One region of the Rhizobium sp. NFACC06-2 genome, then DNA from elsewhere that is predicted to be linked to it. Evidence: riboswitches for the same ligand, from Rfam matches in the RefSeq annotation. Region 1 holds a riboswitch; each other region holds the start of a gene.

Region 1 (4,913 bases):
CCCGCCTCGCTGTTTTCGGTTGCCGGATTTACCGCCCTTGAGGGGCTCGATATCGCCAATGTGCGTTATCCGCTCACGGATTTTGCGCTTGCTTTCGGTTCGTCCCGCACTATTTCCAATGTCGCGAATGGCGGCCCCGTGCATTTCTCGCTGAAAAGCGGAAAAGCCATCGTGCTCGCCCGCCCTTATGATCTGACCGGAGCCTGACGCCTTGGCACCCCCAATTTTGAAACTCGATGACATCAAGCTGACCTTCGGCGTGACCCCGCTGCTCGATGGCGCCAATCTCCAGGTGGAACCGGGCGACCGCATCTGCCTTGTCGGGCGCAACGGGTCCGGCAAGTCCACCCTGATGAAGATCGCCGCGGGTCTGGTCGAGGCACAGTCGGGCGAGGTTTTCCGGCATCCGGCCGCCACCATCCGTTATCTGGAGCAGGCCCCGGATTTTGCCGGTTACGACACGGTTCAGGCCTATGCCGAAGCGGGGCTCGGACCCGGTGACGATCCCTATCGCGTCACCTATCTTCTGGAGCATCTCGGTCTCACCGGGCAGGAACATCCGGCGAGCCTTTCCGGCGGTGAAGCGCGACGTGCCGCCCTTGCCCGCGTCATGGCGCCGGAACCCGATATTCTGATGCTGGACGAACCGACCAACCATCTCGATTTGCCCACCATCGAATGGCTTGAAAGCGAGCTGCAGCAGACGCGCAGCGCGCTGGTGCTGATTTCCCATGACCGGCGTTTTCTCGAAAAGGTCTCAACCTCGACCGTCTGGCTGGATCGTGGCCAGTCGCGCCGTCTCAATCGCGGTTTTGCCCATTTCGAGGAATGGCGCGACAAGGTGCTGGAAGAAGAAGAGTTGGAGCAGCACAAGCTCGGTAAGGCCATCGAGCGCGAAGAGCACTGGATGCGTTATGGCGTGACCGCAAGGCGCAAGCGCAACATGCGCCGCGTCGGCGAGCTTCAGGCCATGCGTGCGGAATATCGCGGCCACAAGGGACCTCAGGGCACGGTGCAGGCGACCGTTACCGAAGGACGTGAATCCGGCAAGCTGGTCATCGAGGCCGAGGCCATCACCAAGGCTTACGGCGAGCGCGTGATCGTCGCGCCGTTTTCGCTGCGCGTCCATCGCGGCGATTGCATCGGCTTCGTCGGCCCGAATGGAGCCGGTAAAACCACGCTTCTGAAGATGCTCACCGGCCAGCTGGAGCCCGATAGCGGCACGGTGAAGCTCGGCACCAATCTGGAAATCGCGACGCTCGACCAGAAACGCGAGGATCTCAATCCCAACGATACGCTCGCGCATTATCTGACCGATGGCCGCGGCGAAAATCTGCTGGTCAACGGCGAATTGAAGCATGTGACGGGCTACATGAAAGACTTTCTGTTCCAGCCGGAACAGGCTCGCACGCCGATCCGTAACCTTTCCGGCGGCGAGCGCGCGCGCCTTATTCTGGCACGCATTCTGGCGCGGCCGACCAATCTTCTGATCCTCGACGAGCCGACCAACGATCTGGATATCGAAACGCTCGATCTGCTGCAGGAAATCGTTGCGGGCTTTTCCGGCACTGTTATCCTCGTCAGCCACGACCGCGATTTCCTCGACCGCACCGTCACCTCCACCATCGCGCCCGTCAATCCGGATCAGCCGGACGGACGATGGATCGAATATGCCGGTGGCTATTCGGACATGATGGCGCAGCGCAAGGGTGCGGCCGAAGAAAAACGCAAGGCTGAGAAACAGGAAAAGGCGAAGGCCGCACCTTCGGCCTCTGCATCGCAGGATCCTTCAAAGGCCAAGGGCAAGCTTTCCTTCAAGCAGAAATTCGCGCTCGAAAATCTTCCGAAGGAGATGGAAAAGGCGCAAAGCGAAATCGCAAAACGCGAGCAGCGCATGGCCGATCCGGAGCTTTTCACAAAGGACCCGGCGGCCTTCAACACACTCGCGCAGGAAATGTCGAAGCTGCGCGACAAGCTGGAGGCCATGGAAGAAGAATGGCTGGAACTGGAAATGCTGCGCGAGGAACTGGAGGGCTGAAGGCAATCAGTTCCCCGTTTGACCGGTCCTCCTTCGGCCTTTGACAGAAAGGCAGAATTGCCGTTCTATGCCGGCGTTCGTTTGGAGGAGTTGTGAAAATGCGCATGATTTTCGTCAATCTGCCGGTCAAGAATATCGAGACATCAAGGAACTTCTTCACTGCTCTCGGTTTCAGCTTCAACCCGGAATATTCGGATGACCGCACGCTCTGCATGATCGTGGAAGAGAATATCTTCGTGATGCTTCTCCAGGAGGGACGTTTCCGCGATTTCATCAACGGCGACATTGCCGACGCGACCCGAACCACCGAGGTTCTGACCTGTCTTTCCGCCGGAAGCAGGGAGGAAATCGACCGGATGATCGCCACGGCGCTTGCTTCCGGCGGCAGCGGCTGGAAGCCTGTTCAGGACCATGGCTTCATGTATGCCGGCAGCTTTCAGGATCCCGACGGGCACGTCTGGGAACTGGTGCATATGACGGAACAGGGCTGACCTCGGCCATCTTGCCAATAAGGGACGGCGGGACTACACCATCATCTTGATCTAACGGGGTGTCTTTTGCGCTTGGGTGCAAAAGGCTGAGAGGCTTGCCAACCCGAAGAACCTGATCCGGTTCATACCGGCGGAGGGATTAGACGGCTTTAACGCAGGCGGCTATTTCCCGATCGTTTTTTTGAGGAGATACCCGTGCGCCGTCGTCTTTTCCTGAATTCTCTCTTTGCCGCCTCGCTGTTTCTGCCCGGTCTTGCCGTCGCACAGGATAGACAGGAACTGACCGTCTACACCTATGAAAGCTTCGTTTCCGAATGGGGTCCCGGTCCCAAGGTGAAGGAGGCCTTCGAGAAGGTTTGCAACTGCACGGTCAATTTCGTCGGCGTGGCCGATGGCGTGGCGCTGCTCAATCGTCTGAAGCTTGAAGGGGCGGGGTCCAAGGCGGATGTCGTGCTTGGCCTCGACACCAATCTTGTCGCGGAAGCAAAACAGACCGGTCTATTCGATGTCAGCGGCATCGATGCATCGGCGGCCAAAGTGCCGGGCGGCTACACGGACGATGTTTTCATTCCCTATGATTACGGCCATTTCGCTGTCATCTATGATACGCAGACGGTGAAAAGCCCGCCGACGAGCCTGAAAGACCTCGTGGAAGGCGACCCCTCGCAGAAAGTCGTCATTCAGGATCCGCGCACCTCCACGCCGGGGCTTGGCCTTCTGCTATGGGTGAAATCGGTTTACGGCGATAAGGCCCCGGAGGCCTGGGAAAAGCTCAGGAAGCGCATTCTCACCGTTACGCCGGGCTGGTCGGAATCCTATGGCCTCTTCACCAAGGGTGAGGTGCCGATGGTGCTCTCCTACACCACCTCGCCCGCCTATCACATGGTCGCTGAAAAAACGGATCGTTATCAGGCCGCCGCCTTTTCCGAAGGACATTACATCCAGATCGAGGTTTCCGGTCTCCTCAAAAACGCGCCGCACAAGGAACTGGCAAAGCAGTTCCTGGCTTTCACGCTGACATCCGGTTTTCAGGATGCCATTCCGGAAAATAACTGGATGATGCCGGTTGCGGCAACCTCGAAGCCCTTGCCGGAGGCGTTTTCGAAACTCGTGGTGCCGCAGAAGACTTTTCTGATGGATCCGGAAGAGGTGGCGAAGAACCGCAAGGCATGGATCGATGAATGGCTTGCCGCCATGAGCATGAATTGAGGAAGAGGCACACCCGCGCATGATGCTGCGTCGCGATTACCGGCGGTCGATCATTTTCGGAACGGCGGCTTTTGCCGCCGTTTTCCTGTTCATGGCGCTCGCGGCTGCGGCTCTCCTGTCCTTTGATGCCGGCGCGTCCGCTGCCGGCATCATGGATGCCTATACGCTGCGCATTCTGCGTTTCACGCTTTATCAGGCAACGCTTTCCACCCTTCTTTCCATTGTTCTCGGCCTGCCGGTGGCGCTGGCGCTTTGTCGTCGGCGCGAGTTTCCGGGAAGGATCTGGATCATCAGGCTGATGGCGGTACCGATGGGTCTGCCTGTCATCGTTGGCGCCTTCGGTATCATAACCATCTGGGGCAGGCAGGGCGTTTTGAATTCGGCACTCGTTTTTGCCGGGGCGGATGAACCTCTCAGCATTTACGGCCTGTCTGGCATTCTTATTGCCCATGTGTTTTTCAATCTGCCGCTTTCGGTGCGGCTGATGCTGGCCGGGCTGGAGCGCATTCCGGGCGAATATTGGCGCATGGCGGCGAGCCTCGGCATGGGGCCGATTTCGATTTTCCGTTTTATCGAATGGCCGGCGGTCGCGCGTCTCGTTCCCGGCATTGCCGGGCTTGTCTTCATGCTGTGCGCCACCAGCTTCACGCTCGTTCTTCTGTTGGGCGGCGGGCCGGCAGCAACGACGCTGGAGGTGGCGATCTATCAGGCGCTGCGGTTCGATTTCGATCCGCAGCGGGCGATTGCGCTTTCGGTTTTGCAGATTGCCCTCACCGCAATTCTGCTCGGCCTTCTTGCCTTTTTGCCGTCGCCCGAAGCGGAAATTCCCTCGCTTGGCCGTTCCCTTCGCCGTTTCGACGGAAAGGGAATCGGTGCCCGCCTCTGGGATGGCGCGGCAATCGTGTTCGCTGTTCTGCTGATCGGCCTGCCGCTTGTCGCCATAGCAGTCTCAGGTTTGAGGGCCGATCTGCTACGCCTTCTGTCCGCGCCGATTTTCCTGCGCGCGGCGGCGACCAGTCTTGCAATCGCCGCACTATCCGCAGCCCTTGTCGTGCTTTGCTGCATGGCTATCATCGGCGCACGCCAGGCGATAGGCTCCAGACGGCAGGCGGGGCAACCCCTGCGCTTCCTCTCCGCCATGCTGGGGGCAGGGTCTTCGCTGGTGCTTTTGGTGC
Region 2 (4,913 bases), on a different contig from region 1:
CCGCCGGCGCCTGCTTGATCAGCTGCATCTCCTGCATGAAAGCGCCGAAACGGGCATAGCGCGCGCGGTCGAGCGCGGCCGGGCGTTTGGCGAAGCGCGGCAGCGTGTCGAAGAAGGCCTGCTTGTTCAGCGCATCGTCAAGGTTCGGATAGGCCTTGATGAAAAGCTGCCAGGATTCCTGCGGATGGTTGGTGATAAAGATCGCGGCCTGTTCAACGGCGGAGAGGAAACGCGGCAGGCGGTTGTCTTTTGCGAGATCGCGGTGCGTGACGAAGATCAGCTCGTCATAGGCCGGCACGCCGTGTTCCTCCGGGAAGAAGGAGCGGCCTTCATGTCCCTCGAGCTTCATCTGCGTCAGTTCGAAATTGCGGAAGCCGCCAAGCGTGGCATCCACCTTGCCGGCGATCAGCGACGGCGAGAGCGAGAAGTTGACGTTGATGAGTTCGACATCGTCCTTCGTCAGACCGTCCTTTTCCAGCATGCGCTTCAGCATGGCATCCTCGAAGCCGGAAACGGAAAAGCCGACCTTCTTGCCCTTCAGGTCTTTCAGGCTCTTGATCGGGCCATCGGCCAGAACGGTGACGGTGTTGAGCGGGGTTTCGACCAGCGTGCCGAAACGCACGAGCGGCAGGCCGGCATCGTGATCGAGATAGAGGTTCGGTTGGTAGTGCACGCCTATATCGGCCTGTTTGGCCGAGACGAGACGCGGCACGGCGGAGGGGTCTGCGGGCGGAACCAGTTCCACCTCTAGCCCCGCATCGGCAAACAGGCCGCGTTCCTTGGCGATCACCATCGGCGCATGATCGGGGTTCACGAACCATTCGAGCAACACGGTCAGCTTGTCTGCCGCATGCGATTGCATAGGTGAAAGTACGCTTGCCGCCGCGACGACGAGGGAAAGAAGAGTTCGTCTCATGGTACCGAAAGTCTCCGTAAAGATCTGAAAGGAATGGTGTGTTCTGTTTCCTTGGCCCAGGGGGTCAGATTGGCGGTCACCCGGTCGACAATGAGCCGCAGTAGCACCGCAATGATGGCGAGAATGGCCATGGCGGCGAACATGATGTCGGTCTGCATGCGGGCATTGGACTGGATCATCACGAACCCAAGCCCGGCCGATGCGCCCACCCATTCGCCGATGACGGCGCCGAGCGGGGCGAGCGGCGCGGCAACCCTGAGACCGGAAATGAGCGAGGGCAGCGCCAGCGGCACACGCAACCGGGTGAGGATCTGCCAGTGGCTCGCCTCCGTCAGCGAGGCGGCGTCGAGGATGGCGCGATCGGTGCGGTTGAGCCCGTCAGTGAAAGCGGAGGTCACAGGGAAGAAGATGATGATCGTCGTCATGACCACTTTCGAAGCCATGCCGAAACCGAACCAGAGGACGAGGATGGGGGCGAGCACGAAGACCGGAAAGGCCTGCAACACCAGAACCATGGGCCAGACGAGGCGGCCGAGGCGCGGGATGGCGGCAATCGTGAAAGCGACGAGAATGCCGGCGGTGATGCCCGCCGCAAGCCCCAGCGCCATTTCACCGAGCGTTATCAGCGCCTGCCCGAACAGGAAGCCAGGCTGGCGCCAGAAAGCGCCGACAACATAGGCGGGCGATGGCAGGATGTAGCGGGGCGGTGAAAACAGCCACGTTCCCGCCTGCCAGAAAACCAGCAGAAGACCGACACCGTTTAGCGCATGGGTGGCACGCATCAGCCGGACCTCAGACGCAGACGCACCGTGTGCGAAGGGCGGAAGGGTTCAGCATCATCATTCGTCTCCAGATGTGACAATCTCGGAGATCAGGCAAAGCGGAGAAGAGAAAGGGCAGCGCCTCCTGGCGCGGCAGTTCCGTTCCTACGCCGGCATGACCCGGATCAGGTTCAAGGGTCCGGCTCATCGCCATCTCAGCACCGTTCGGTGCTCCCCTCGGAAGAGTTTGTTTTGTAGGTCAAGTTTCATAAATGTCAACGTCCCGCCGCCGATCCGTCGTCAGGCGTGATCGTGAATGCCTGAACGGCCTCGCGCTGGTGCGCATCTCCCATTGGCGTATTAGTTATTAAGGAAATTAGATTTATCGAAAATTAGTTATCTCTTGAAACTGCCTTTCAATATTGTTCGGCTAACTTTCGCTCCGGGGAAAAGTTCCGGGGGCGAATTTGAAGAACATCTGGCAGGATAAATCGGGAAATTTCGGCATTCTCAGCGCCCTATTGATGGTGCCGCTGATTGGGGCCGCCGGCGTGGCCCTTGATATAACGCGTGGCATGGCCGTCAAATCGGACCTGCAGATGGCGGCGGATGCCGCGGCGCTTGCGGTGGTTGCCGATACGTCGTCGAGCGTTCACAAGGCAAAGGAAATGTCGGGCGACGGTGTCATTTCGCTTGGCACTGATGAAGCCTCCGCATTCTTTGAAAGCAACGAGCGGGCCAATCCCGACTACAAGCTCCTGTCTCTTGACGTGTCGGTGATCAAGCACGGTAATGCCATCGAATCCTCGGTCAATTTCACGGCATCCGTCGGCACCACGCTTTCACGGATACTCGGAGAGGATCTGATCACCATTTCGGGCAAGGCGACGGCAAAATACGAGACGGAAACATTCAGCGACTTCTATGTCCTTCTGGATAACACCCCCTCGATGGGTGTCGGCGCGACGCCAACCGACGTTGCCACCATGGTAGCCAATACAAGCGACAAATGCGCTTTCGCCTGTCACATCGTGAAAAACGGGGTGGTCGATACAAATAGCTATTACTACAAAGCCAAAAGCCTCGGGGTCACGACGCGCATCAATGTGGTGGCGCAGGCCACGGCAAGCCTGATGGATACGGCGAAGTCCATGCGCAAAAGCAGCAATCAATATCGTATGGCGGTTTACTCCTTCGGAGAGAAAGCGGAAGATACGAAGCTGCTCGAAGTCGTTCCCTTGACCTCGGATCTGGCGACCGCGAAGAAGAAAGCCGCTGAAGTCGACCTGATGTCGATCCCCAAGCAGGGGTTCAACAACGACCAGCAGACCGATTTTGACCGGGCACTGACCCAGATTGGCGACAGGATCGGCAGTTCGGGCACTGGTGCAAGTTCAGCCAGCCCCGAAAAGATCGTCTTCTTCGTGTCAGACGGCGTCGGCGATAGCTACAAGCCATCCGCCTGCACCAAAAAAACGACCAGCGGCCGCTGCCAGGAACCGATCGATATCAAATATTGCACGAAGCTGAAGGAAAAGGGTTTTCGCATCGCCGTGCTTTATACCACCTATCTGCCGCTGCCGACCAATGACTGGTACAATAGCTGGATCGCGCCCTTTCAGCCGGAAATCGGTGCACGCATGCAGCAATGCGCTTCGCCGGGCCTGTTCTTCGAGGTCAGCCCATCGCAGGGCATCAGCGATGCAATGACCGCCCTTTTCAAAAAGGCCATCACATCACCCCGCCTGACGGGGTGATGGCAGGGACGATCTCGGCCATCTTTCAGCCGATGGTACGAAGCTCTTCAAACAGCGGCCGATGGCAGCTATCTGCACGATAGAACACCGCCGGCTCGCCGAGCGGCGCTTCGACGGTGACGTCCTGTCCGCCGGGAGAGTGCACGCCGCTCCACAGGTGCACCCATTCGCCGTCGCCCGGAAGATAGAGCGAGCGTTGCGTTTCGCCCGCTTTCCAGACCGGCGCGACGAGCATGTCCGCCCCGTAGAGATAGCAGTCCTGAATGGTATAGGTCCGCCGGTCATTCTCGTAGTGAAGAAAGAGCGGACGCTGCACCGGCAGGCCCGTCCTGGCCGCTTCCGCCGAGAGTGATTTCAGATAGGGAGCCAGCGCGACATAGATGGATGTCATGCGGGCGAAATGGGCAAGAACCGCCTCATCCTGATCGATCTGGAGATTGTCGCGCGGCCGGTTGCCCTCATGGGTACGCATGACCGGCGTGAAAGCGGCCATCTCCGTCCAGCGCATGATGAGTTCTGCGGTTCTGACATTGCCGAACAGGCTGGTGTAACCGCCAATATCGGAATGGTGATAGGCATTGCCCATGAGGCCCGAGGAGAGCGCCCCGCAGATGACGGTGACCAGACCGTCGTGACGGGAGAAGTCGACAGACTGGTCGCCGCCCCAGATGAGCGGGCAATGGGCCTGCACACCGGTGAAGCCGGCGCGCATGAAGAACAGCGCTTCGCCGGTCTTGCCACGGCTTTCGACGGCCTTGGCGTTGACCTCGGCCCAGAGCGTTGGCCAGGCATTGTGCATCAGCTTGGCGTCCACGCCGTTGGAAAGGGTAATGTCGATCGGCAGATATTCGCCGAAATCTGCCATCCAGCCGGAGAGGCCGAAATCGAGCATATTCCTGCCGATGATCTCCTCGGCAAACCAGTCGGTGGCGGCCGGGTTGGTGAAATCGACCACGCCGCAATCGAACTCGCCGAAATCCACCAGCGCCGTCTTGCCCTCGGCGTCAGTGGCGAAATAACCGGCTTTTTCGGCCACCGGGAACAGCGGGCCATCGACGCAGAGATAGGGGTTCACATAACCCAGAAAGCGGATGCCCTGATCGGCAAGCTCGGCGATCTTCTGGCGCAGATGCGGATAACGCGTATCATTCGCCTGCCAGTCCCAGAACAGGCGCGCGCCGAAGGATGTCTGGCGAAGACCCACCCAGTCTTCGCACCAGAGGCCGGACACCTTCGTTCCGGCCGCGCGGATTTTCTCCAGTCGCGCAAAGGAGTTGACGCCGTCCTTTAACCCGATGATCGCACCGTTATAGACCCATTCCGGCAGTTCAGGCTGGCGTCCGAACCGCAGCGACAGGGCGGAAACGATATCCGTGAAATGATCGCCGGCGAAGAATTCGATCTTTTCGGGGATGGCCCAGATTTCGATCTCGTGGAAATCGCCGTTGCGGAAATCGAAGACCGAATAGGCGCTTGTCT
Region 3 (4,913 bases), 160 kb from region 1:
TGGTTGTTGGCCAGCATCTTGCCGGCACGGCCGAAGAAAGGATCATTGGCGATATCGATGGTGACGTCGAGCCCGACCGCCTTCATCATCTCCACGCCGCGATCCATCCAGGTCTGGCGGAATTCGGTGACATTGGACTCGGTGCCCATGCAGACATATTCGCGCATGCGGAAAAGCTGCTGGCGGGCCGGGTCCTTGGAGGGTTCATGGCGGAAACAATAGGACTGGATGTCATAGAGACCGCCGCCGGCAGGTAACGCGCCGCGCTTGGCAATCGTCGGATAAAGCGGATAGCAGGCTGCCGGCGTCAGCACGATGTCGGTGGCTTTCTGGTCCTTGGTCCAGTCGCCGCCCTCGTCCATGGTTTTCAGCAGGCTGACATGGTCGAGCTCACAGCCGCAGAAGGAATGGACCGTGCCGGCGAGCTGTGGGAAGCTCTTCATATAACCGCTCTTTTCAAAATAGGCGCGGTTGATGCCGGGCGGAAAGCGGATCGCTTCGGCGCCGTCAGCGCCGCCCGTGCGGTCGATCAGCCGCTCGAAGGCGGCAATGACATCCTCGAACTGGCCGCTGCGTCCATAAAGACCGTCCACACCGGTTTCAATCAGCAGGCCTTCTTCGAACAGTCGATCGAGAAACGATGTTTGCATGTCCATGGTCTTATCCCAAGAGGCTGGTGTCCTGCTTGTGAACCAGCAGGAGATTGGCGGAATTGCCGAGAATGCGGTCGTTGGAAATCATCAGCCGGGCAGAGTGTGCGTCGCGCAGGTGTCGGCCCAGGCTATAGGGCGTGCCATTCTTGTAACCCATGATGCCGCAGACCAGCATGGCGTGATCGATGATCTCCAGAATGGTCTCCGAAGAGCAGATCTTCACATTGTTCATGGCGACGGCAAAGGCCATGGACATCAGCTTTTCCGGGTCGCTCTTGGTGTCTTCGTAAGCCTTGATGCCGGCGATGATGTTGGATTTGACGACCTGCAGCTTGGTGGAAACCTCGGCAAGGCGGATCGCGCCCGGAGGGGCGGTGCCGGGCGATTTCCGCGCCGCGGCCCTGACGAATGACTGGGCGCGCAACACCGCATCCGAGGCGATGCCATACCAGACGGCGCTCCAGAGAAGATGCGAGCTTGCCAGCATGGATTGTGCGGCGATTTCCGCGAAAGGCTTCGGGAATATCTGCGCCGCCGGTGCTTCGCCACGAAACAGGAAGCCATCCGAACAGGTGCCGCGCATGCCAAGCGTATCCCACACATGGGTCTTTTCGAGCGTGTACTGGTTTTTCAGAAAGACCGTCATCACCTGATCGGCGGGCGCGGCATCCTTGTGGGCACGCGAGGTGATGAGGATCGCATCGGCATTGCTGCCATAGGAAATGACGGTGGCGTCCTTTTCCAGCCGGCAGAAATCGCCTTCGACTTCGATTGCACAGATGGAGTTGCGCAGATTGCCGCCAATGCCGCCTTCGGTGGTGGCGGAGCCGAGCAGAAGCTGTTCGCTGGCGATGCGGCTCATGAAGCCGGCATGCCATGCGCTCGTCTCGCCGTGTTCCACCAGGCTGGATGCCTTGATATGGTGCATGGCGAAAATCATCGCGGTTGCTGAACAGGCCTGGCCGAGCCGGGCGCAGATATCGGCGATTTCCTGTAAGGAAGCGCTTTCGCCGCCTAGCGAAGAGGGGACCTGGATGCCGAGCAGGCGTTCCTGTCGCAGCGCATCAACGGCTTCCTGCGGAAAGCGGCCGGTGACATCCACCTCATCCGCGTGTTTGGCGGCAATTGCCGCGACACGGCCCGCGCGCGCGGACAGCGTTTCATCCTGCGGCGCTACGGTGACGTTCATCAGGCTGCCTCTTTACCATCCAGAATGAGCTTAACGGTGTCTTCAATGGCCTTGATGCTCGCAAAGGACTTGCGGTTCAGCAGATTGTCGGGGAATTCGATATCGAATGCTTCTTCGATGCCGAGCATCAATTGCACCGATGCAAAGGAAGAAAGGCCCGCCGCATAAAGATCGGCTTCATCTGCAATCGTATCGACAGGGGTTGGAAGCTGGCCGAATTTGGCCAGTATTTCACGAATAGTCGCGTTCATTCCGACGTATCTCCCATGAATTTCACATCAGGATGGTTTGTGCTTATCGTTACGTTGCAAACGATAATATTCGCCTAAACCGTTAGGTTAATTACAACTAACGGCAGCATGCGCCATTCCCGCACCTTTGCCAAGCATGGATCGTCGGCCTTGACAAATGCCGGTCGGTGTTTTTTGCTGTGGCCATTCACCAGGGGTGTCCCGTCAAGGGGCTGAGATTCTGCTTTCATGCGCAGTGACCCGTTGAACCTGATCCAGTTCATACTGGCGTAGGGACGGTGCAAAGACCGAAGGTCGGCTGGCGTGTGCATTGCGCTGTCGGCGCTGCGGTATTTTCCATCATTCCGGCTCGAACTGGGTCTCCACTGTCAAACTTTGGAGCCTCAAGATGAATATCGCTGCCAAGAATATCCCGTTGTCGGTTACTACGGGGCCGCATGCCGCCTCTACCAAAATCCACAAAGCCGGCATTTTACATCCCCATATCCGCGTGCCGATGCGCGAGATCGCCGTTCATCCGACGGCGGGTGAACCGCCGGTGACGGTTTACGATTCCTCCGGTCCCTATACTGATCCTTCGCATACCGTTTTGATTGAAAAGGGTCTGCCGCGTCTGCGTCATGACTGGATCGTGGCGCGCGGCGATGTCGAGGCCTATGACGGCCGGCACGTCAAGCCGGAGGATAACGGCTTTGCCACCGGCGAACGCCTGACGCCTGAATTTTCCGTGCGCCACCAGCCGCTCAGAGCCACGGCCGGTAAAGCCGTGACCCAGCTTGCCTATGCGCGGGCCGGCATCATCACACCGGAAATGGAATTCATCGCCATCCGCGAAAATCTCGGGCGCGAGGCGGCCAGGGAAAAGCTTGTGCGTGACGGCGAGAGTTTCGGGGCGCATATCCCTGACTACGTCACGGCGGAATTCGTGCGTCAGGAAGTGGCGGCCGGCCGCGCCATCATCCCTGCCAATATCAATCATTCGGAACTTGAGCCGATGATCATCGGCCGCAATTTTCTCGTCAAGATCAATGCCAATATCGGCAATTCCGCCGTTACCTCCTCCATGGCGGAAGAGGTGGAGAAAATGGTCTGGGCGATCCGCTGGGGTGCGGATACCGTCATGGACCTGTCTACCGGTCGCAACATCCACAATATCCGCGAATGGATCATCCGCAATTCGCCGGTGCCGATCGGCACGGTGCCGCTTTATCAGGCGCTTGAGAAGGTCAACGGCATTGCCGAAGACCTGAACTGGGAAGTGTTCCGCGATACGCTGATCGAACAGGCGGAGCAGGGTGTGGATTATTTCACCATCCATGCTGGCGTGCGGCTGCATTACATCCCGCTCACCGTCAACCGCGTCACCGGCATCGTCTCGCGCGGCGGCTCGATCATGGCCAAGTGGTGTCTGCATCACCACAAGGAAAGCTTCCTCTATGAGCATTTCGACGAGATTTGCGACATTTGCCGCGTTTACGACGTCTCCTTCTCGCTGGGCGATGGCTTGCGTCCCGGCTCGATTGCCGACGCCAATGACGCCGCACAATTCGCGGAGTTGGAGACGCTCGGTGAGCTGACGCAGATCGCCTGGGCGAAGGATTGCCAGGTGATGATCGAAGGCCCCGGCCATGTGCCGATGCACAAGATCAAGGAGAATATGGACAAGCAGTTGAAGACCTGCGGTGAGGCGCCTTTCTATACGCTCGGGCCGCTCACCACCGATATCGCGCCGGGTTACGACCACATCACCTCCGGCATCGGTGCGGCGATGATCGGCTGGTTCGGCACCGCGATGCTCTGCTACGTCACGCCCAAGGAACATCTCGGCCTGCCTGACCGTAACGACGTGAAGGTCGGCGTCATCACCTACAAGATCGCTGCCCACGCCGCCGATCTCGCCAAGGGCCATCCGGCGGCACAGGTGCGGGACGATGCGCTGTCGCGCGCGCGGTTCGAGTTCCGCTGGGAGGATCAGTTCAACCTGTCGCTGGACCCGGATACGGCGCGCTCCTTCCATGACGAGACCTTGCCGAAGGAAGCGCACAAGGTCGCGCATTTCTGCTCCATGTGCGGGCCGAAATTCTGCTCGATGCGGATTTCCCACGACATCCGCGCCGAGGCGCAGAAGGAGGGGCTGGAGGCCATGGCCGCACGCTTCAAGGAAGGCGGTGAGCTTTACATGCCGCTCACGACGCCTGCGGATGCCGAATAGCATGCGCGTTCTGGTCAAGGGAACGGGGGTCGCCGGTTTGACGGCGGCCTTCGAACTGGCGCGGACCGGCGTTACCGTTGAGGTTTGCGAGCGCAATGCCGAACCGTCTCGTGGCGCATCCTGGTATGCGGGCGGCATGCTGGCCCCCTGGTGCGAGCGTGAAAGCGCTGAAGAGCCGGTTCTGACGCTCGGTCAGGCGGCGCTCGACTGGTGGGATGAAGCAACCCCCGGCCTTGTCATCCGCGAAGGCACGCTGGTGGTTGCGCCGGCCCGCGATAAGGCGGAGCTTTCGCGTTTCGCATCGCGGACCGCTGGCTATCGCTGGGTGGATGAGGGCGAAATCGCCGCGCTGGAGCCAGATCTTGCCGGGCGGTTCCGATCCGGGCTTTATTTTCCGGGCGAGGGTCATCTCGATCCGCGTCTTGCACTGAAATCGCTGCATGAGCGGCTCTGCACCATGGGTGTGCAGTTCCATGTGGCTATCCCGTTGGATGAAGAGCCGTTCGACCGGGTGGTGGATTGCACTGGTTCTGCGGCAATCGGCGGGATTTCCGATCTTCGCGGTGTGCGGGGAGAGATGCTCTATCTCGCCACGCGGGAGGTTTCCC

Evidence for each region. Region 1 has a riboswitch for thiamine pyrophosphate ahead of thiB (thiamine ABC transporter substrate binding subunit). Riboswitches for the same ligand answer to the same signal wherever they lie in the genome.
Region 2: another riboswitch for thiamine pyrophosphate. It lies ahead of F3H58_RS08275 (ABC transporter permease); the one in region 1 lies ahead of thiB (thiamine ABC transporter substrate binding subunit).
Region 3: another riboswitch for thiamine pyrophosphate. It lies ahead of thiC (phosphomethylpyrimidine synthase ThiC); the one in region 1 lies ahead of thiB (thiamine ABC transporter substrate binding subunit).

What each region holds. Positions count from the first base shown of each region.
Region 1 covers NZ_FMVA01000004.1:196,229-201,141, forward strand. Annotated here, with positions in the region: gene F3H58_RS09735 (thiamine diphosphokinase) at 1-207, shown strand, start outside; gene F3H58_RS09740 (ABC-F family ATP-binding cassette domain-containing protein) at 212-2,038, shown strand; gene F3H58_RS09745 (VOC family protein) at 2,137-2,529, shown strand; TPP riboswitch at 2,575-2,685, shown strand; gene thiB (thiamine ABC transporter substrate binding subunit) at 2,725-3,738, shown strand; gene thiP (thiamine/thiamine pyrophosphate ABC transporter permease ThiP) at 3,758-4,913, shown strand, end outside.
Region 2 covers NZ_FMVA01000003.1:304,240-309,152, forward strand. Annotated here, with positions in the region: gene F3H58_RS08270 (ABC transporter substrate-binding protein) at 1-916, opposite strand, end outside; gene F3H58_RS08275 (ABC transporter permease) at 913-1,698, opposite strand; TPP riboswitch at 1,823-1,925, opposite strand; gene F3H58_RS08280 (pilus assembly protein TadG-related protein) at 2,145-3,434, shown strand; gene F3H58_RS08285 (alpha-glucosidase) at 3,460-4,913, opposite strand, start outside.
Region 3 covers NZ_FMVA01000004.1:355,312-360,224, forward strand. Annotated here, with positions in the region: gene F3H58_RS10465 (amino acid--[acyl-carrier-protein] ligase) at 1-656, opposite strand, end outside; gene F3H58_RS10470 (acyl-CoA dehydrogenase family protein) at 661-1,842, opposite strand; gene F3H58_RS10475 (acyl carrier protein) at 1,842-2,093, opposite strand; TPP riboswitch at 2,276-2,387, shown strand; gene thiC (phosphomethylpyrimidine synthase ThiC) at 2,482-4,305, shown strand; gene thiO (glycine oxidase ThiO) at 4,307-4,913, shown strand, end outside.